2 regions of the Streptomyces sp. NPDC001594 genome follow, and region 1 is predicted to be linked to the other one. Evidence: predicted binding sites of a transcription regulator. Region 1 holds the regulator's gene; the other holds the start of a gene.
What was found. The regulator HspR, encoded in region 1, represses chaperone genes until heat shock. The targets are predictions, from matches to a motif close to TTGAGNNNNNNNNNCTCAA.

Region 1 (10,732 bases):
AGGCCTGATGTCGGAGGAGACCCCGGGCTTCGACGAGAAGCCCGAAGTCCCCACCGGCGCGGACGACGCCGAGCCGAAGGCCGCCGACTCCTCCGAGGAGAAGGAGGCGGCCCCGGCCGGGGACGCAGCTCAGGATGTTGCCCTCCTGGCGCAGCTGGACCAGGCCCGTACCGCGCTCAGCGAGCGCACCGCGGACCTCCAGAGGCTCCAGGCCGAGTACCAGAACTACCGCCGCCGCGTGGAGCGGGACCGGGTCGCCGTCAAGGAGATCGCGGTCGCGAACCTGCTGTCGGAGCTCCTCCCGACCCTGGACGACATCGGCCGGGCCCGGGAGCACGGCGAGGTGGTGGGCGGTTTCAAGTCCGTCGCCGAGTCGCTGGAGACGGCCGCCGCCAAGATGGGGCTGCAGCAGTTCGGCAAGGAGGGCGAGCCCTTCGACCCGACGATCCACGAGGCCCTGATGCACTCGTACGCGCCGGACGTCACCGAGACGACCTGCGTGGCGATCCTGCAGCCGGGGTACCGGATCGGCGAGCGCACGATCCGCCCCGCGCGGGTCGCGGTGGCCGAGCCCCAGCCGGGCGCGGCCCCCGCGGGGAAGTCCGAGTCCGCCGACGGCGACACGCCGTCCGACAAGGACACGGATGCCCCCGACAAGGGCTGACGCACACCATGTAGGAATCCGGGAGGAGGGTCACCGGGGATGAGCACGAAGGACTTCGTCGAGAAGGACTACTACAAGGTCCTCGGTGTCCCGAAGGACGCCACCGAGGCCGAGATCAAGAAGGCGTACCGGAAGCTCGCCCGCGAGTTCCACCCGGACGCCAACAAGGGCGACGCCTCGGCCGAGGAGCGCTTCAAGGAGATCTCCGAGGCGAACGACATCCTCGGCGACGCCAAGAAGCGCAAGGAGTACGACGAGGCCCGCGCCCTGTTCGGCAACGGGGGCTTCCGCCCCGGTCCGGGCGGGGGCGGCTCGTTCAACTTCGACCTGGGCGACCTCTTCGGGGGCGCCCAGGGCGGCGGCGGCCAGGGCGGCTTCGGCGGTGGCCTGGGCGACGTCTTCGGCGGCCTGTTCAACCGCGGCGCCGGCGCCGGTGCGGGCACCCGCACCCAGCCGCGCCGCGGCCAGGACATCGAGTCCGAGGTCACGCTCTCCTTCACGGAGGCCGTGGACGGGGCGACGGTCCCGCTGCGGATGTCCTCGCAGTCCCCCTGCAAGGCATGCTCGGGCACCGGCGACAAGAACGGCACCCCCCGGGTGTGCCCGACCTGCGTCGGCACCGGACAGGTCTCCCGCGGCAGCGGCGGCGGCTTCTCGCTGACCGACCCCTGCGCGGACTGCAAGGGCCGCGGGCTGATCGCGGAGAACCCCTGCGAGGTCTGCAAGGGCAGCGGGCGCGCCAAGTCCTCCCGGACCATGCAGGTCCGGATCCCGGCGGGCGTCTCCGACGGCCAGCGGATCCGGCTGCGCGGCAAGGGCGCCCCGGGCGAGCGCGGCGGCCCGGCGGGCGACCTCTACGTCGTCGTGCACGTCGGGACGCACCCGGTGTTCGGCCGCAAGGGCGACAACCTCACGGTGACCGTGCCCGTCACGTTCACGGAGGCGGCCCTGGGCGCCGAGATCAAGGTCCCGACCCTGGGCGGCCCGCCGGTCACGCTGAAGCTGCCCCCGGGCACCCCGACGGGCCGTACGATGCGGGCCCGCGGCAAGGGTGCGGTCCGCAAGGACGGCACCCGCGGCGACCTGCTCGTCACGGTCGAGGTCGCGGTACCGGCGGAACTGTCCGACAAGGCCCGCGAGGCCCTGGAGATGTACCGGGACGCCACCGGGTCCGAGGACCCGCGCGCTCTGCTGTTCGAGTCCGCGAAGGGAGCTTGACATGGAAGGCCGCCGGCGACAGACCCGTTTCGGTGACGGGGCGTACCAGTTGACCGACGAGACCCCGGTCTACGTGATCTCGGTGGCCGCCCAGCTCTCGGGACTGCACCCGCAGACCCTCCGCCAGTACGACCGCCTCGGCCTGGTCTCCCCGGACCGCACGGCCGGGCGCGGCCGGCGCTACTCGGCCCGGGACATCGAGCTGCTGCGCACCGTGCAGCAGCTGTCCCAGGACGAGGGCATCAACCTGGCGGGCATCAAGCGGATCATCGAACTGGAGAACCAGGTGGCCGCGCTCCAGCAGCGCGTCGCCGAGCTGTCCGCCGCGGTGGACGGGGCGGCCGCCGCCCTCCAGGCCCGCGAGGCCGCGGTGCACGCCTCGTACCGCCGCGACCTGGTCCCGTACCAGTCGCCGCAGCCGGGCAGCGCCCTGGTCGTCTGGCGCCCCAAGCGCCCGATGGACTGACGCACCGGCCGGCCGTACGTCCGAAGGCCCCGTCCGGCCCCCTCGCGGGGGCCCGGCGGGGCCCGGCCGTACGTCCGAAGGCCCCGTCCGGCCCCCTCGCGGGGGCCCGGCGGGGCCTTCGGCATATCCCACGGGGGATTTCCTCAGCGGGGCGCGGCGAGCCCCTCAGCGGGCCCCTGGCAGCCCGTGGCCGCCTCCCCGTCGCTCCCGCTGTGCAGGATGCCGGACTGGGCGATGAGGTAGCCCAGCTGGGCCCTGCTGCCGCTGCCGAGGGCGGTGGCCAGCTTGGCGATGTGCGCGCGGCAGGTGCGTACGTTCATGCCCAGCCGGCGGGCGATGGCCTCGTCCACGTGCCCCTCGATGAGGAGCTGGGCGATGGAGCGCTGTACGCCGGAGATGCCGTCGGGGCTGTGGGTGTAGGTGACCTCGTCGGTCAGCGGCACGGCCCTGCGCCACAGCTGCTCGAACACCTTGATGAGGTAGGCCACCAGTCCGGGGTGGCGCAGCTCCAGCGCCACGCGCCGGTCGTCGCTGGCGGGGATGAAGGCGACGGTCCGGTCGAACACTATGAGCCGCTCGATGAGCTCTTCGAGGGTGCGGATCTCCACCTTGCCCGCGGAGATCCGGTCCACGTAGGCGAGCGTGCCCTGGCTGTGCCGGGCCGTGTGCTGGTAGAGCGTGCGGATGCTGACGCCGCGGTCGATCAGCGGGGCGTCGCGCTCCAGGGCCTCGCTGAGGGCGGAGGACGGCCGCGCGCCGCCCGGCTGGACCGTCAGCATCTCCGTGTGGCACTCGGCCGTGGCCAGGTCGAGGGCGGCGTTGATCTGGTCGAACCCCTCCAGCACCGTGATGGCGTGGGTGTTGGCGGGGTTCTGTGCGCTGATGGTCAAGAACGGCTCGAATGCATCGGTGAGGTCGATGGCGTTGCGCCGCCGCTCCTGGATCTCGCGCTCCAGCGGCTGCAGCCGCTGTGCGAGTGCCACCGAGGGTGGAACTGCGCGGAGCTGGTTCGCGTCATCCGGATCGGGTCGCAGGAGTGCGAATTCGAGCAGGCAGGGGGCGTTTGCCACTTCGCTCCGAGGCACGCGGCCCGTGCTGAGCGCCGCTGCGTAGAGTCGTGCACCTTCGTCGCACATCGATGTGACGGGGTGGGGATGTGTCGGGTTTGTGTCTGTTATGGGCAAATCTCCACCCCCCAGGGTCCTGAACATGCAAGAACATGATGCATCGTCCCTGTGGCCGTAACGTGCCTGAATGAGCCATGGTCTGACGTGCGGGGGAGAGGATTCCATCAAGTGAGGACGAAGCCGACCATGTACAAGAGAATGCTTCGCTCGGCGCTTGCCGTTGTTTTCTCCGCTGTTGCGGTCTTTGGGGCAGTCAGCGCCGTCCATGGCGATGCGGGGAGCGCTCGGGCCGACAGCGGTTGGAACGCCGCACCGGCGAGTGAGAGCGACAGCGGCTGGAACAACCTGGCCTCCGGCGACAGCGGTTGGAACACCGCGCCGAAGGACGGTGGCTCGGTCGCCACGACGAACGGCGAGCCGGACAGCGGCTGGAACTTCACCCCCAAGTCGGCCGCCTGATGACCCCCGACGACCGCGACTTCCGGCGCGAGATGGCTTCGGCGTACCGCTCCGGCTGGCAGTTCATCGATCTCGCCACGGCGATCCCCTATGCCGGCGACTCGCTGATGGTCACCCTGTTCGGCCAGCCGATCGTCATCGTGCGCGAGGAGGACGAGGACGTCCGTGCCTACCGCTGCCTGCGCCGCCCCCGGGGCGCACCGCAGCCCGTCCGCTGCGAAGTGCGGTACGGCATGGTCTTCGTCAACCTCGATCAGCGTGATCACCAGCTCTTCGAACCCGATATCACCACCGCCACCCCCCGCAGTGCCTGAGGCGATTCCCCCGTCGTTGCAGATCGCTCCAGGTGCTTCCCCCACACAACGGCGCCATCGTGGACCTGACCACGATGGCGCCGTTGTGTTGTCCGCGTCCAGTGCCCGAACAGGACATCCGGGTGAGGATCCGCTGAGAAACGCTCGGGGCCCGCTCGAGGACCGCTCGAATCCGGCCGTCTTCCTCAGGCGCGCCCCATGGCCCGGTCCAGTGTGATCTCCAGGACCACCCGGTCGGGGTTGGGCGAGGGGGTCCGCCCGTACCGCTCCGCGTAGCGCGCCACCGCCTCCGCGACCGAGGCCTCGTCGGCGCGGACCACCGCGCGCCCCTCCAGCGTCGCCCAGCGCCGGCCCTGCATCTGGCAGACCGCCACCCGTGCCGCTCCGCCGGGTGCCTCCAGGACGTTGCGCACCTTCTTGCTGTGCTTGTTGCTGATCACCCGCGCGAGCCCGGCCTCCGGGTCGTACGTCACCCCCACCGGGACCACGTGCGGGGTGCCGTCGGGCCGCGGGGTGGTCAGGGTGCACACGTGCCGCTCCCGCCAGAAGGCGAGGTAGTCGGGCGTCGGGTTGAGTACGTCGTGGACCGGCTTCGAAACAGACATGGCCCGAAGCATATGTCCGGGCCCAATCCGGCCTTGAGTGGAATAGACTCAACTTTGCAGACGCTGAACCAGTCAGAGTTGTGAGAGTCCCGCCGGAGAGGAGAAACCGAGAGTGGACGCCGAGCTGACCAACAAGAGCCGCGACGCCCTGAACGCGGCCACCAGCAGGGCCGTCAAGGACGGCCACGCCGACCTGACCCCCGCGCACCTGCTGCTGGCCCTGCTCGCCGGCGAGGACAACGAGAACATCACCGACCTGCTCGCCGCGACCGAGGCCGACCAGGCCGCCGTCCGCGCCGGCGCGGAACGGCTGCTCGCCGCCCTGCCCAGCGTCACCGGCTCCACGGTCGCGCCCCCGCAGCCCAGCCGGGACCTGCTCGCGGTGCTCGCCGAGGCCGACGCCCAGGCGAAGGCCCTCGGCGACGACTACCTCTCCACCGAACACCTCCTCATCGCGATCGCCGCCAAGGGCGGCGCGGCCGGTGAGGTCCTTTCCGCCCAGGGCGCGAGCGCGAAGAAGCTGCTGGACGCCTTCGAGAACGCACGAGGAGGACGGCGGGTGACCACCCCCGACCCCGAGGGCCAGTACAAGGCCCTGGAGAAGTTCGGCACCGACTTCACGGCGGCCGCCCGCGAGGGCAAGCTCGACCCCGTCATCGGCCGCGACCACGAGATCCGGCGCGTCGTGCAGGTCCTCTCGCGCCGCACCAAGAACAACCCGGTGCTCATCGGCGAGCCCGGCGTCGGCAAGACCGCCGTCGTCGAGGGCCTCGCCCAGCGCATCGTCAAGGGCGACGTACCCGAGTCCCTGAAGAACAAGCGGCTCGTCTCCCTCGACCTCGGCGCCATGGTCGCCGGCGCGAAGTACCGGGGCGAGTTCGAGGAGCGCCTCAAGACCGTCCTCGCCGAGATCAAGTCGAGCGACGGCCAGATCATCACCTTCATCGACGAGCTGCACACCGTCGTCGGCGCCGGCGCCGGCGGGGACTCCGCCATGGACGCGGGCAACATGCTCAAGCCCATGCTGGCCCGCGGCGAGCTGCGCATGGTCGGCGCCACCACCCTCGACGAGTACCGCGAGCGCATCGAGAAGGACCCGGCGCTGGAGCGCCGATTCCAGCAGGTGCTGGTCGCCGAGCCCACCGTCGAGGACACCATCGCGATCCTGCGCGGCCTCAAGGGCCGCTACGAGGCCCACCACAAGGTCGTCATCAACGACAGCGCCCTCGTCGCCGCCGCCACCCTCTCCGACCGCTACATCACCTCCCGCTTCCTGCCCGACAAGGCCATCGACCTCGTCGACGAGGCCGCCTCCCGGCTGCGCATGGAGATCGACTCGTCCCCGCTGGAGATCGACGAGCTCCAGCGCTCCGTCGACCGGCTGCGCATGGAGGAGCTGGCGCTGAAGAACGAGTCCGACCCGGCCTCGATCGAGCGCCTGGACAAGCTCCGCAAGGACCTCGCCGACAAGGAGGAGGAGCTGCGCGGGCTCACCGCCCGCTGGGAGAAGGAGAAGCAGTCCCTCAACCGGGTCGGCGAGCTCAAGGAGCGCCTGGACGACCTGCGCGGGCAGGCCGAGCGCGCCCAGCGCGACGGCGACTTCGACTCCGCCTCCAAGCTGCTCTACGGGGAGATCCCCTCCCTGGAGCGCGAGCTGGCCGAGGCCACCGAGGAGGAGGCCCAGGCCGGCCCGTCGAAGGACAGCATGGTCAAGGACGAGGTCGGTCCCGACGACATCGCGGACGTGGTCGGCGCCTGGACGGGCATCCCGGCCGGCCGGCTCCTGGAGGGCGAGACCCAGAAGCTCCTGCGCATGGAGGACGAGCTGGGCCGCCGCCTGATCGGCCAGACCGAGGCGGTGCGGGCCGTCGCCGACGCCGTGCGCCGCACCCGCGCCGGCATCGCCGACCCGGACCGGCCGACCGGCTCCTTCCTCTTCCTGGGCCCCACCGGCGTCGGCAAGACCGAGCTGGCCAAGGCCCTCGCGGACTTCCTCTTCGACGACGAGCGGGCCATGGTCCGCATCGACATGTCGGAGTACTCCGAGAAGCACAGCGTGGCCCGGCTCGTCGGCGCCCCGCCCGGATACGTGGGCTACGAGGAGGGCGGCCAGCTCACCGAGGCCGTCCGGCGCCGCCCGTACTCCGTCGTCCTGCTGGACGAGGTGGAGAAGGCCCACCCCGAGGTCTTCGACATCCTGCTCCAGGTCCTCGACGACGGCCGCCTCACCGACGGCCAGGGCCGCACGGTCGACTTCCGCAACACCATCCTGATCCTCACCTCCAACCTGGGCAGCCAGTTCCTGGTGGACCCGGTGATTTCGCCCGAGGACAAGAAGGCGCGGGTCCTGGAGGTGGTCCGGGCGAGCTTCAAGCCGGAGTTCCTCAACCGCCTCGACGACCTCGTGGTCTTCTCGGCCCTCACCCGGGACGAGCTGGCGCACATCGCCGAGCTGCAGATCGCCCGCCTCGCCAAGCGCCTCGCCGACCGCCGCCTCGCCCTGGACGTCACGCCCGAGGCCCTGGCCTGGCTGGCCGACAAGGGCAACGACCCCGCGTACGGCGCCCGCCCGCTGCGCCGCCTGATCCAGACGGCCGTCGGGGACCGGCTGGCCAAGGAGATCCTGTCCGGCGAGGTCAGGGACGGGGACACCGTACGGGTCGACGTGGCCGGCGACGACCTGCTGGTCGGCCGGGCCCTGTAGCCCCGCACCGGTAAGGACCGCCGCGCCCCCGTGTCCGCCCGGAGCGGATCGGTGGTGCGGGGGTGGACACGGGGTGGGCGCGATGGTGGAGGATGGCTGTATCCGCACGAAGGGAAGTACACGGTGAGCATCGACCCGGCCTCGATTCCGAACTTCGGGGGGCAGCCCGAACCGCAGGCGACAGGACCGGCGGGCCCCGTCGTCCCCGACCAGGACCTGGTCAAGCAGCTCCTGGAGCAGATGGAGCTGAAGTACGTCCTCGACGACGAGGGCGACCTCGCGGCGCCCTGGGAGGACTTCCGCACGTACTTCATGTTCCGCGGTGAGGGCGAGCAGCAGGTCTTCTCCGTCCGGACCTTCTACGACCGCCCCCACGCCCTCGACGACAAGCCGCAGCTGCTCGAGTCGATCGACGACTGGAACCGCCGCACCCTGTGGCCCAAGGTCTACAGCCACACCCACGACGACGGCTCGGTCCGGCTGATCGGCGAGGCGCAGATGCTGATCGGCACCGGCGTCAGCCTGGAGCACTTCGTGTCCTCCACGGTCAGCTGGGTCCGCGCGTCGATCGAGTTCGACAAGTGGCTCGTGGAGCAGCTCGGCCTGGAGAAGGAGATCGACTCCGCCGAGGGCGACTCCGGCTCCGAGGACGGGGACGACGCGTAGGCGTCCCCGCCCCCCGGCCCGCTACAGGGGCACCTTCGCGACGAGCAGGAGGTACGCCCCGTAGCCGAACGACAGCCCGGCCATGCCGGCGGTCACCGCGACCGCCGTGCGCGGCCGGGCTTTCGCCGTCGCGGCGGCCAGCGGCAGCAGCAGGGGGAACGCGGGCAGCAGGAACCGCGGCTTCGACTCGAAGAACCCCGCCCCGCCGATGGTGATCACCAGCAGGACCGCCGTGTACACCAGCAGCGGCAGCGGCGCCCGGTCCAGCAGCAGGAGCACGGCGCACAGCCCCGCGACGGCCAGCGTGGCCACCGTGACGGCCACCGGCACCGTCACGTTCCCGCCGGTCAGGACCTTGTCCACGACGGAGACCGTGCCCGCGCCGAAGTCGAAGCGCGAGCCCCACTGCCGCTGCACGGTGAAGTAGCCGAGCAGCTCGTGCCGGCGCGCCCCGACGGCCAGCACGTACGCGGCCCAGCCCGCGGGCGCCAGCAGCCCGGCCGCCCACACCTCGGGCGCCCGGTTGCCCCGCAGCAGCTCCCGCAGGGCCGGCAGGCTCACGGCGGCGGCCACGGCGATCCCGGTCGGCCGGGTCAGCCCCGCGAGCACCGCCAGGGAGGCCGCCCCCACCCAGCGCCCGCACAGCATCGCGTACAGGGCCCAGGCGGCCAGCGCGCACAGCAGCGGCTCGGTGTAGCCGAGGTCCAGCACCACCGCGTGCGGCAGCGAGGCCCACAGCGCGACGAGCAGCACCCCGGCCCGCGCCCCGAGCACCCGCTCCCCGACCCGGTACACGCCCACGGCGGCCACCGCGGCGGCCGTCCACGCCACCGCGAGCCCGGCGACGGGGCCGCCGCCGAAGAGGTGCACCAGGGCCGGGTACAGCGGGAAGAAGGCGGCGTCGCTCTGGATGGAGTCGGAGGCGGGCCACATCTGGGTGCGGCCGTAGCCGTCGGCGGCGATGGACAGGTACCAGAAGGAGTCCCAGGAGCCCCCCAGCACCTTGACCGGGTCGCGCCCGGCCCACCAGGCCCCCAGGGAGACCACCAGCGCCCCGGCGCCGCGCACCCCGGCGAACACGGCGAGCGCGAGCCCGGCCGGGCGGGCGGGGTCCGGTCCCGGGAAGGTCCGCGCGGGGGCGGGCGCGGTCCGCTGCGTCGAGACGCCCACGGCCGGCCTAGAGCGCCCTCAGCCGGTCCACCGCTTCGCGCAGGACCTCCGTCTTCTTGCAGAAGGCCCAGCGGACCTGGGTGGCACCGGCCTCCTGGTCGTCGTAGAAGACCTGGTTGGGGATGGCGACGACCCCGCAGCGCCCGGGCAGGGCGCGGCAGAAGGCGAGACCGTCCTTCTCCCCGAGGGGGGAGATGTCGGTGGTGATGAAGTACGTCCCCTGCGGGCGGAAGACCCGCAGGCCGGCGGCGGTGAGGCCCTCGGTGAGCAGGTCGCGCTTGGCGGCGAGGTCGGCGCGGAAGGCGTCGTAGTAGGCGTCGGGGAGGGCGAGGGCCTCGGCGACTGCGTACTGGAAGGGGCCGGAGGAGACGTAGGTGAGGAACTGCTTCGCCGAGCGGACGGCCGAGACCAGCGCGGGCGGGGCGGTGATCCAGCCGACCTTCCAGCCGGTGAAGGAGAAGGTCTTGCCGGCGGAGGAGATGGTGACGGTGCGCTCGCGCATCCCGGGCAGGGAGGCCAGCGGGGTGTGGCCGCCCTCGAAGACCAGGTGCTCGTAGACCTCGTCGGTGACGACGAGCAGGTCGCGCTCGATGGCCAGCTCGGCGATGGCGGCGAGTTCCTCCGGGGTCAGGACGGTGCCGGTCGGGTTGTGGGGGGTGTTGAGCAGGAGCAGGCGGGTGCGGGGGGTGACGGCGTCGCGCAGGGCGTCGAGGTCGGGGCGGAAGTCGGGGGCGCGCAGGGTCAGCGGGACGCGGACGGCGCCGGCCATGGCGATGCAGGCGGCGTAGGAGTCGTAGAAGGGCTCCAGGGCGATGACCTCGTCGCCCGGTTCGAGGAGGGCGAGGAGGGCGGCGGCGATGGCCTCGGTGGCGCCCGCCGTGACCAGGACCTCCGTGTCGGGGTCGTAGCCGAGTCCGTAGAAGCGCTGCTGGTGGGCGGCGATCGCCTCGCGGAGCTCGGGGACGCCCGGGCCGGGCGGATACTGGTTGCCCCGGCCGTCGCGGATGGCCCGGACGGCCGCCTCGGCGATCTCGGCGGGGCCGTCGGTGTCGGGGAAGCCCTGGCCCAGGTTGATCGACCCGGTGCGGGCGGCCAGGGCCGACATCTCCGCGAAGATCGTGGTGCCGAAGGCCGCCAGGCGGCGGTTGAGGAAGGGGCGGTCGCTGTCCGCGGGTGCGCTCATGGGCGCCATCCTGCGGGGAACCTCTGGAGTTGCTCAAGTGTGCTTTGGCGGGTTCGGGCCGCGGGCATCCCCCCTCCACGCGGGACGCGGGGATCCCGTTCCCCGGGGGACCGGGGTGTCAGGAAGGGGGTGATGGCCATGGTCGTCGTCGTACTG
Region 2 (10,732 bases), on a different contig from region 1:
CGTGTAGGAGGGCAGGGTGGCCAGGTCGACGCGTTCGTAGCGCTCGATCTCGCTGACGGCGGCACGCATGACGTCGACCAGCGGCACCGGCAGGCTCTGGCCGTGGCCGTGCTCCTGCCCGGCGAGGACCAGGAGGTTCTCGTTGTGGCGGCGCATGACCGTGGCGAGGTGGTCGAGCTTGAAGAGGGTGGCGAGCCGGTCGGGGTCGCCTTCCTTGGACTCCAGTTCCTCGATGACGGCGAGCTGGCGCTCGACGAGTCCGAGGGTGCGCAGCGAGAGGGAGACCGACGTGGTCGACATGACGCGGCGGTGCTCTTCGAGCCCGGCGCGCAGCTCGGCCAGTTCCCCTTCGAGGGCCTTGCGGGTGGAGGCCAGCTCCTGCTCGCGGGCTTCGCGGCTGGTGGCGAGCGCCTCGTTGCGGCCGATGAGCCTGCGCCGGTCGGCGTCGAGTCCGGCGACCTTGGTGTGGAGGGCGACGGTCTGCTCGCGGACGGCGTTGAGGTGGCGGACGACCTCGGCGAACTCGTCGTTGCGGCCGGTGAAGCGGACCGGCTCCTGGGAGCCCTCGGGGGTGGCCAGACGCTCCGCGCCGCGGCGCAGTACGGACAGCGGCCGGGTCAGGGAGCGGGCGACGCCGGTGGTGAAGCCGATGACGAAGAGGAAGAGGACGCCGAGTCCGGCGACCAGGAGCTCCAGCCGGGTCACGTCGTCGTCGCGCAGGGTCGTGAGGGCGGCGGCCCGCTGGCCGGCGAGGGTGGCCTCGACGGAGCGCATGCGGTCGAGCCGGGCGGTCAGCGCGGTGGCGAGGGCGGCCGGGTCGGTGGCCTTGCGTTCGGCGGCGGTGAGGGTGGGCCGCTCGGTGAGGCGCGTCAGCTGGTCCTCGGCGGTCTTGACCTCGGGGCCGGTGACGGTGGCGGCCAGGGTCTGGCGCACGTCGGGGCGGGCGGCCCGGTTGAAGTCGTCGAGGGCGGCCTGCTCACGGACGCGGGAGCGCTGGGCGGCGGCGCTGAGCTCGTCGGCGGCGGCGTTGCCCGGGGCCTGTTCGGCGCGGGGGACGGCCAGGGCGGCGAGCAGCAGTCCGCGCGTGGCGGAGGCCTGGTCCACGGCCTGGCTGAGGGGGGCCGTGGGGCGGGTGACGGCGAGGGCGGCCTCGGCGCGCGGCGGGGTGAGCTCGGCGAGCCGGTCGCCGGGCGCGAGGAGTTCGGTGAGGAGGCGCGTGTAGGCCTGCTGGGCGGCGACGGCGGTGCCCTTGCCGTCGACGGCCTCGGCGCGGGCTGCCTTGATGTGGCCGAGGGCGCGGGCGAGGTCCTGGTCGGCTTCCGGGCGCAGTTCGGCGAGCGTCCGGTCGGTGCGCGCGGTGCGCTCGTCGACGGGTGCCTTGGCGTTGCCGGGGCGGCCCTTGGCCACGTACTCGACGACGGCGTCGCGCTCGTCGCCGAGGAGGTGGACGAGGGTGAGGGTGTGCTGTGTCTGCTCGGCAAGGGTGACGAGTCGCTGGGAGTCGTCCAGTTCCCTGGTGGCGGAGACGACGGCGGGGGTGCCTGCCGCGAGGACGGTGAGTCCGGCGACTGCTACTCCGACGACCAGCCTGCTGCGGACGCGCACGCGGCGTCCTGCCTTGGCGGGTCCGTCGGCGCTGGCGGTGCCGTTCTTCCGAGACCGCTTCTTCTGCACCGGTGCTCGCAATCCTGTACGTGGGGTCGTGCTCGTCTACTCGTGTGGCCGAGGTAACGGCCGGTCAACAAGTAAACGCCCCCTGCCCCCTCGTACCGCCTCAGACCTTCGCAGTGTGTTGGGAGGAGAGCCGCACATCGCCCACCCGGCCACTCGAAGGAGTGAACATCACGGAGGAGTGGCCGACCAACTCGGGCCGGACGTGCCAGGGGCCGCCCGTGGACGGGTGGTTGAAGGTCGAGGCGGGCTTTGGCAATATGCCCGCCCACATTTACCGGCGGTACCGATTCCGGCATTGGTACGGACCTGACCGGCGGCTCAGGGCCCGGCCGGGCAGAATGTCCGTATGCGCATCGACCTGGCTTCGGCCCCCGGCAGCGCCGAACGCCCCAACGAGGACTGGGTGTCGGCGTCGACACCTGCGGCGGGAGGGGGTGTTGTGGTCGTCCTGGACGGGGTCACTCCGCCCCGGGAGGACGACGGCTGCGCGCACGGAGTGCCCTGGTTCGCCACCCGTCTGGGTGGCCGATTGACCGAACTGTCCGGATCGCGGCGGGACATGCCGCTCGACCGGATCCTGGCCCGGGCCATCGGGGACACGGCCGACGCCCACCGCGAAACCTGTGACCTTTCTCACGTCCGGACGCCGCAGGCGACGGTGGTGATGGTCCGCTGGGACGAGGCCCATGTGGAGCACCTCGTGCTCTCGGACTCCGTGCTCCTGCTGCGGTCGCCCGGCGGCGGGGTCACGGCGGTGCTCGACGACCGGCTGGACCGGATCCCCGACGGGGTGCGCCGCTCGGTGGCGGCCACGGACGCGCTGCGCAACGCCGAGGGCGGCTTCTTCACCGCGGCCGCCGACCCCTCGGTGGCGGCCCGGGCCGTCGTCGGGCGCACGCCGCGCCGGGAGGTGGGGGCGCTGGCCGCGCTGACCGACGGGGCGAGCCGGTGGACGGACACGTTCGGGGAGGGCGACTGGGCGGCCTGCCTGGACGTGCTGCGCGAGGAGGGGGCGCGGGGGCTGATCGGGCGGGTGCGGGCCATCGAGTCCGACCCGCTGCGCCCGCCGACCCGCCACAAGCGCCACGACGACGCCTCGGCGGTGTACGCGGAGCTGTGAAGCGGCGCCCCGGCGCCGCTACTCCTCGCCGGAGTTCAGCTGGTTGAGCAGCCGGGCCAGCTCGGCGACCTCGCCGCGGTCCCAGTCGGCCAGCTTGCGCATGTACTGCTCGCGCCGGGCCCCCCGGACGCGCAGGAACCGGGCCCGGCCCTCTTCCGTGAGGCCGACGAGGAAGGCGCGGCCGTCGGCGGGGTCCGGCTCGCGGGCGACCAGGCCCAGCAGCTCCAGGGCGCGCAGCTGGCGGCTCATGGTGGCCTTGCCGACGCCGAAGTAGGCGGCCAGCTCGGTGGCCCGCTGGCGGCCGGCGGCCTCCAGCCGGACCAGCAGCCCGTAGGCGGCGGGCTCCAGCTCGGGGTGCAGGGCGCGGGCCATCTCGCCCGAGGAGGCCCGGGCCCGCCGCAGGAAGACGGACAGCTCCCGCTCCAGCGCGAGGAACTCCTGGTCTTCACTGCCGTGCACGTGCCGCTCCCATCCGTGGAGGGGTGCGAGCCCGGCACCCCTGTACGGGTCCAGTATTTCGCAGGCCGTGCGTCGCAGGCCCGGTACCCCGCCTGGGGGTCCCCCCGGACGGAGTCTGGGGGAAAGGGGGTACCGGGCCGCGGCGCCGCGCCGCCGGTCAGGCGGCCTTGGTGAAGGAGACCACCGCCGGGGCGAGGGCCAGCTCCAGCACCTGGCGCACGTCGGTCACCGGGTGCACCTCCAGCCCCTCCAGCACCTCGGCGGGGACGTCGTCCAGGTCGGCCTCGTTGCGCTTCGGGATGATCACCGTGGTCAGCCCGGCCCGGTGGGCGGCGAGCAGCTTCTGCTTGACCCCGCCGATGGGCAGGACCCGCCCGGTCAGCGAGACCTCGCCGGTCATGGCCACGTCCGTGCGGACCTGGCGGCCGGAGAGCAGGGAGGCGAGCGCGGTGGTCATGGTGATGCCCGCGCTCGGGCCGTCCTTGGGGACGGCGCCCGCCGGGAAGTGGATGTGCACGCCCCGGTCCTTCAGGTCGGCGACCGGGAGCTCCAGCTCGGCGCCGTGCGAGCGCAGGAAGCTGAGCGCGATCTGCGCCGACTCCTTCATCACGTCGCCCAGCTGCCCGGTCAGGGTCAGCCCGGCGGCGCCGGTCTCCGGGTCGGCCAGGGAGGCCTCGACGAAGAGCACGTCGCCGCCCGCGCCGGTCACGGCGAGGCCGGTGGCCACGCCCGGGACGGCCGTGCGCCGCTCCGCCGGGTCCTGGGCGGACTCGGGCACGTGGTGCGGCCGGCCGATCAGGCCGCGCAGCTCGCCCGCGCCGATGGTGAACGGGAACGCGCGCTCGCCCAGCTCGTGCTGCGAGGCGACCTTGCGCAGCAGCCGCGCGATGGACCGCTCCAGGGTGCGCACGCCCGCCTCGCGGGTGTACTCCCCGGCGAGCTTGCGCAGGGCGTCCTCCTCCAGGACCACTTCCTCGCCGGTCAGCCCGGCGCGCTCCAGCTGGCGGGGCAGCAGGTGGTCGCGGGCGATGACGACCTTCTCGTCCTCGGTGTAGCCGTCGAGGCGGACCAGCTCCATCCGGTCGGCCAGGGCCTCGGGGATGGCCTCCAGCACGTTGGCCGTGGCCAGGAAGACCACGTCGCTCAGGTCGAGCTCGACCTCCAGGTAGTGGTCGCGGAAGGTGTGGTTCTGCGCCGGGTCCAGGACCTCCAGCAGGGCGGCCGCCGGGTCGCCGCGGAAGTCGGAGCCGACCTTGTCGATCTCGTCGAGGAGCACGACCGGGTTCATCGACCCGGCCTCCTTGATGGCCCGGACGATCCGGCCGGGCAGGGCGCCGACGTAGGTCCGGCGGTGGCCGCGGATCTCGGCCTCGTCCCGTACGCCGCCGAGGGCGACGCGGACGAACTTGCGGCCCATGGCGTGGGCCACGGACTCGCCGAGCGAGGTCTTGCCGACGCCGGGGGGCCCGACCAGCGCGAGCACGGCGCCACCGCGCCGGCCGCCGATGACGCCCATGCCCCGCTCGCCGCGCCGCTTGCGCACGGCGAGGTACTCGGTGATGCGGTCCTTCACGTCGTTCAGCCCGGCGTGCTCGGCGTCGAGGACCGCCCGCGCACCCTGGATGTCGTACCGGTCCTCGCTGCGCTCGTTCCAGGGCAGCTCCAGCACGGTGTCCAGCCAGGTGCGGATCCAGGAGCCCTCGGGGCTCTGGTCGCTGGAGCGCTCCAGCTTGTCGACCTCCTTGAGGGCGGCCTCGCGCACCTTCTCGGGCAGGTCGGCGGCCTCGACGCGGGCCCGGTAGTCGTCGGACTCCTCGCCCTCCTTCTCCCCGCCCAGCTCGCGCAGCTCCTTGCGGACGGCCTCCAGCTGGCGGCGGAGCAGGAACTCGCGCTGCTGCTTCTCCACGCCGTCCTGGACGTCCTTGGCGATGGACTCGGCGACGTCCTGCTCGGCGAGGTGGTCGGAGAGCGCCTTGACGGCGAGCCGCAGCCGGGCGACCGGATCGACGGTCTCCAGCAGTTCGACCTTTTGCGCCACGGTCAGGAACGGCGAGTAGCCGGAGTTGTCGGCGAGCGCCGAGACCCCCTCGATCTGCTGCACCCGGTCCACCACCTGCCAGGCGCCGCGCTTCTTGAGCCAGCTGGTGGCGAGGGCCTTGTACTCCTTGACGAGCTCGGCGACCGCCCCGGGCAGCGGGTCGGGCACCTGCTCCTCGACGGTCTCCCCCTCGACCCAGAGCGCAGCCCCGGGCCCGGTGGTCCCGGCGCCGATCCGGACGCGGCCGCGCCCGCGGATCAGCGCCCCGGGATCGCCGTCGGAGAGCCGGCCGACCTGTTCGACGGTCCCCAGCACACCGATCCCGGCGTACTTCCCGTCGACCCGCGGCACGAGCAGCACCCGGGGCTTCCCGCTGCCGCGCGCCGCCTGCGCGGCCTCGACGGCCGCGCGCACCTCGGCGTCGGACAGGTCCAGCGGGACGACCATCCCGGGCAGCACGACCTCGTCGTCGAGCGGCAGTACGGGCAGGGTGAGCGTTACGGACGTCGAAGCCATGATCTTCCCTCCGGCAGTGAAGTTGAGCTATGCCGACTCAATGCTTCTGCGCCCGGCAATGTTCCCCAACTCCCGTTCGCCGGGGGCGAACACCCTCACGGCCCTCCTCGTAGCACCATGACGCCATGGCAGACATACGACGAACCGTCAGCTCGGGCTCCCCGCTGGAACCCCGGATCGGCTTCTCGCGCGCGGTGCGCCTGGGGCGGCACGTGGCCGTCGCGGGCACGGCGCCCATCGGGGACGACGGCTCCACCGTCGGCCCGGGCGACGTCCACGCCCAGACGGTGCGCTGCCTCGACATCGCCCAGCGGGCCCTGGAGGAGGCGGGCGCCTCCCTGGAGCACACCGTGCGCACGCGGATCATGCTGACCGACATCACCCGCTGGGAGGAGGCCGCCCGGGCCCACGGCGAGCGCTTCGCCGGCATCCGCCCGGCGGCCACCTTCGTGGAGGTGTCCCGCTTCATCGACCCCGCCTGGCTGGTCGAGGTGGAGCTCGACGCGATCCTCGACGAGGACTGAGAGGACCGAGGAGTACCGGGGGGTCAGGACGCCGAGAGCCGGACGTCCCCGGAGGCGGTGCGGACCGTCATCCGCGACGGGGCGTCCTGGCGGGTGTCCAGGCGGACGTCCCGGCTCCCGGAGGCCGTGTCGACCGACAGCCTGTACGGGCCCTGCGGGGCCGTCACGCCGACGTCGCCGGAGCTGGTGGTGACGGACACCGAGGCCGGAGCCTTCACGAAGGCGGCCTCCACGTCCCCGGAGGAGGCGCGCAGGTCCGCCTCGGCCCCTTCCAGACCGGTGGCGGTGATCCGCCCCGACGCCGTACGGACCTTCACCGGGCCCGCGATCCGCTCCGCCCTGACGTCCCCGGACGAGGAGGTCAGGTCGGCCCGCGCGACCCCCCGCACGGTGATGTCCCCGCTGCTGCTCTCGACCCGCACCCCGGCCGCCGCGGGCACCTCCAGGCGGTAGTCGATCCAGCAGTCGTCCCCGCAGCCGTCCTCGAACTTCAGCACCCCGCCCGAGACCCGCTGTCCGGGCGTGGGGGCCGTGCCGCCCCGGTAGTGGACGACCCGGCGGACGGTGACCCCGGTGCCGGAGCCCGTGGTGACCTCGACGTCGCCGCTGCGGAGGCCGGTCAGCTCCACCGCCGTGACCGGCTCGGAGACGGTCGCGTCGGCGTCGAAGGTCTTCACCGGCCCCGTCCCCGTCAGGGCGCAGCCGGACAGCAGGAGGGCGGCCCCGAGGGCCGTGACGACGAGGCGGGTTGACGTGGTGTGAGGTGCCATGCGGACGAGTCTGCCGAGCGGGGACGTCCGGCGCGCGGGTGCAGGCCTCCGAAACGGGGGTGGGGCCAGCACCACCCCCGGCCACCCCTCGGCCGGCCTCCCGTCAGCTCCCGACGGCCACCGGGCGGTCCGAGGGCAGCCCCCACTCGCTCCACGAACCGTCGTACACCGCGGTCTCCCCGTACCCGGCCAGGGTCGCCCCCAGCGCGAGCACGCACGCCGTGACACCGGAGCCGCAGCTGAAGTAGAGCCGCTCCCGCTGCCCGGCCAACGCCTCGAAGGCCGCCCGGAGTTCCCCGGCCGGACGCATCAGCCCCCCGGGCCCCTGGAGTTCGCCGAACGGCAGGTTCAGCGCGCCCGGCATGTGCCCGCCGCGCAGCCCCGGCCGGGGCTCGGGGGCGCTGCCGGCGAACCGCTCCCGGCTCCGGGCGTCGAACACGGCGGCACCCGGGTCGGCCAGGGCCCCGGCCACGGCGGCGGCGTCCACGAGCAGCCCGGGGCGCGGCCGCGCGGTGAAGGAGCCCCGCGGCCCGTCGTACTCCGCCGGCCCGTCCTCGACGGGCAGCCCCGCGGCGGCCCAGGCGGGCAGCCCGCCGTCGAGCACGGCGGCCCGGTCGAACCCCATGGCCCGCAGCATCCACCAGGCCCGGGCCCCGGAGTAGATCCCGGCGGCGTCGTAGACGACCACGCGGGAGTCCTCGTCCACCCCGAGCCCCCGCATGGCCTCCTCGAACGCACCCGCCGCCGGCATGGTGTGCGGGGCGGGGGCGTCGTGGTCGGACAGGTGCCCGTCCAGGTCGAAGGGGCGCGCCCCCGGAATCCTCCGCCGCCCGCCCCGGTGCGCCCCGACGGAGGCGTCGAACACCACGACCCGCCCGAGGTGCGCGGCGAGCCAGTCGGCACCGACCAGCGGGGCGGGCATCTCGGGCGCGGATGCGGGCACGGACATACGGCAGCCTCCGGGACGGCGTCGGAAACGATCTCCCGCCCATCCTCCCCCCGCGGTGCTCCCCCTCACCCGCACCCCCCGCCCCGCCGCGCGTACACCGCCACCCGCGCGCCCCTGACCTCCGTCACCGAGCAGCGGTGGAAGCCGGCCGCCAGGGTGGTGCGCTTCTGTGCCTCCGCCGGGTACGGGTCCAGCGGCTGGTCCGCCGGGTCCATCAGGGCCACCACCCGCGGGGACGACAGCAGCGCCCGCCGGACCGCTTCCGGGGCGAGTTCCGTGCCGTGGAGGGTGTGCGAGGCGGCCGGGGGGCCGGCCAGGGCCACGTCGCGCAGCCCCCCGTACACCCCGGGCGAGGACAGCAGCCACTCCCGCCTCCTCGACGGCATGAACAGCACGGCGTCCCCCGGCCGGGCCCGCTCCCGCACCACCGCCGCCACCGCGAGGACGTCGTCGCGGCGGCTCTCGGGCGTGCGCAGCCACGCCGACCACACCCCCACCGGCACCAGCAGCGCGCCCGCCACCGCCCACGGCAGCCAGCCCCGCGCCCCCGCCCGTCCCCCCTCCGCCAGCCGGACCCCGGCCAGGAGCGCGAGCCCGCCCAGGGCGTAGAGGACGTACCGGTCGACGTACCAGGGGTGGACCAGCGAGACCGCCATCAGCAGGCCGGGCGGCAGCAGCGCCAGGGGCACCGCGATCCGCAGCACGTCCCGCCGGCCGCCCCGGGCCAGCAGCGCCACCGCCCCCGCCAGCACCCCGTACGCCACCCAGTCCTGCCACCGGGGCCGTCCCAGCCAGCCCAGCTGCCGCTCCGCCTGCCCCGCGCTGACCACCGCCAGCGGCAGCAGCCCGGCGGCGACCGCCCCGGCCGCCCACCGCCAGCCCCGCTCCCGCCAGGCGCAGACCCCGTGGGCGAGCAGCGCCAGGGCCGCGAACTCGTGCAGCCAGCAGCCCACCAGCAGCACCACCGCGTACGGGACCCAGCGCCGCGCCACCATCAGCCGGGTCGCCCAGGCCACGGCCGCCGCGACCAGGGCGTACGAGCGCCCCTCCTGCCCGTACATCTGCACGGGCGGAAGCAGGACGTACACCACCCCCGCCCACAGCGCGGCCCGCTCCCCGGCCAGCCGGTGCGCCACGGCGGCCACCCCGCCGGCGGCGAGGGCCGTCCCCGCCACGGACGGCAGCCGCAGCGCCCACAGCCCGCCACCGCCGTCGCCCCCCACGGCGAACCCGGCGAAGAGCGCGTGCATCACCGCGTAGTACAGCCCGTGCACCGCGTCGACCTGTCCGAGCAGGCCCCACAGCTCCCCGGTCGGCCGGTGCGCGACCTGCCAGGTCGTGGATTCGTCGCGCCACATGCTGCCGCCGCCCGGCCCCCGCTCCAGGCCCCACAGGCCGAGCAGGAGGACGGCGAGCAGCGGCGGGAGCCAGCGCCAGGCGGCCAAGCGGTGGATGACGTCCTCCGGGGTGCTTTCGGTGGCGGGTCGGCGCCTCCATACTCGGATGCGGTACCGGTGTCCCGCAGGAGGTCGGAGTGCGAACGATGCGAGCGGCCGCGGCCGCGGCGACGGTGCTGCTGGCCGCGGTGTCCCTGGCGGGGTGCGACAACGGGGGCTCCCCGGCCGCCGGGCAGCCGGCGGGAGCCACGGCCCCCGCGCCCACGGCCCCCGCCACCCCGGCCACCACCACCCCCGCCACCCCCCGCCCCACCCCTCCCCCGACGGCGGACCCGTCCACCGAGCGCCTCCTGCGCGTCACCCGCAGCGGCGGTTTCGCCGGCCGGACCAGGACCCTCGTCGTCAAAGGCGACGGCTCCTGGACCCTCCTCGGCGAGCAGGACAAGGACCTGCGCAAGGGCCGGCTCACCCCCGCCGGGCTGGAGGATCTGCGCAGCGCGCTCCGCGAGGCCGACTTCGCCCGGCTGCCCCGCACCACGAAGGCCGATCCGCCGGTGTACGACGGGTTCACTTACACCTTCGTGCAAGGCGGTTTCGAGGTGACGGCCGACCAGACGGCACTGCCGGCGGCCCTGTCCCGGGTGCTGGAGGCCCTCCCCGGATTCGACGCCGCCTGAGGAATCCGGGATGAATCTCTGATTCCGGATCCTCTCGGGTCCTGTCCGAACCCTCCATGGCCGCAGGCCGGTGCCTCCTCTACGCTGCACCCCAGCCATCACGCGGATCATCAGGGGCGGGACATGGAACACACGCACACCAGCCACCACGGCGCCGCGGCCACCCCAGGTGCCCAGCGGCGCGTGCTGGTGGTCGAGGACGACCGCACCATCGCCGACGCGATCGCGGCCCGGCTACGGGCCGAGGGCTTCCAGGTGCAGACCGCCTACGACGGGCCGGCCGCCGTCGCGGCCGCCGAGAGCTGGCTGCCCGAGCTGCTGGTACTGGACGTCATGCTGCCCGGCTTCGACGGACTGGAGGTGTGCCGGCGGGTGCAGGCGCAGCGGCCGGTCCCGGTGCTGATGCTGACCGCCCGGGACGACGAGACCGACATGCTGGTCGGCCTCGGGGTCGGGGCGGACGACTACATGACGAAGCCGTTCTCCATGCGCGAGCTGGCCGCCCGGGTGCACGTGCTGCTGCGCCGGGTGGAGCGGGCCACGCAGGCCGCGACGGCCCCGCGCGGGGCGACCCTGCGGCTGGGGGACCTGGAGATCGACCACGCGCA

Region 2: a site for HspR is predicted at 5,830-5,848, ahead of lon (endopeptidase La). Genes of this name have one in related genera too.

Annotation. Positions count from the first base shown of each region.
Region 1 covers NZ_JBIAVB010000002.1:361,885-372,616, forward strand. Annotated here, with positions in the region: gene dnaK (molecular chaperone DnaK) at 1-8, shown strand, start outside; gene grpE (nucleotide exchange factor GrpE) at 8-664, shown strand; gene dnaJ (molecular chaperone DnaJ) at 704-1,882, shown strand; gene ACFY0O_RS05230 (heat shock protein transcriptional repressor HspR) at 1,884-2,348, shown strand; gene ACFY0O_RS05235 (helix-turn-helix transcriptional regulator) at 2,492-3,559, opposite strand; gene ACFY0O_RS05240 (hypothetical protein) at 3,662-3,934, shown strand; gene ACFY0O_RS05245 ((2Fe-2S)-binding protein) at 3,934-4,248, shown strand; gene ACFY0O_RS05250 (pyridoxamine 5'-phosphate oxidase family protein) at 4,434-4,853, opposite strand; gene clpB (ATP-dependent chaperone ClpB) at 4,966-7,557, shown strand; gene ACFY0O_RS05260 (YbjN domain-containing protein) at 7,681-8,223, shown strand; gene ACFY0O_RS05265 (hypothetical protein) at 8,245-9,393, opposite strand; gene ACFY0O_RS05270 (pyridoxal phosphate-dependent aminotransferase) at 9,401-10,585, opposite strand.
Region 2 covers NZ_JBIAVB010000015.1:100,506-111,237, forward strand. Annotated here, with positions in the region: gene ACFY0O_RS27780 (nitrate- and nitrite sensing domain-containing protein) at 1-1,674, opposite strand, end outside; gene ACFY0O_RS27785 (hypothetical protein) at 2,021-2,794, shown strand; gene ACFY0O_RS27790 (MarR family winged helix-turn-helix transcriptional regulator) at 2,813-3,253, opposite strand; gene lon (endopeptidase La) at 3,411-5,807, opposite strand; gene ACFY0O_RS27800 (RidA family protein) at 5,933-6,331, shown strand; gene ACFY0O_RS27805 (DUF4097 domain-containing protein) at 6,355-7,101, opposite strand; gene ACFY0O_RS27810 (sulfurtransferase) at 7,205-8,050, opposite strand; gene ACFY0O_RS27815 (hypothetical protein) at 8,116-9,495, opposite strand; gene ACFY0O_RS27820 (hypothetical protein) at 9,585-10,124, shown strand; gene ACFY0O_RS27825 (response regulator transcription factor) at 10,248-10,732, shown strand, end outside.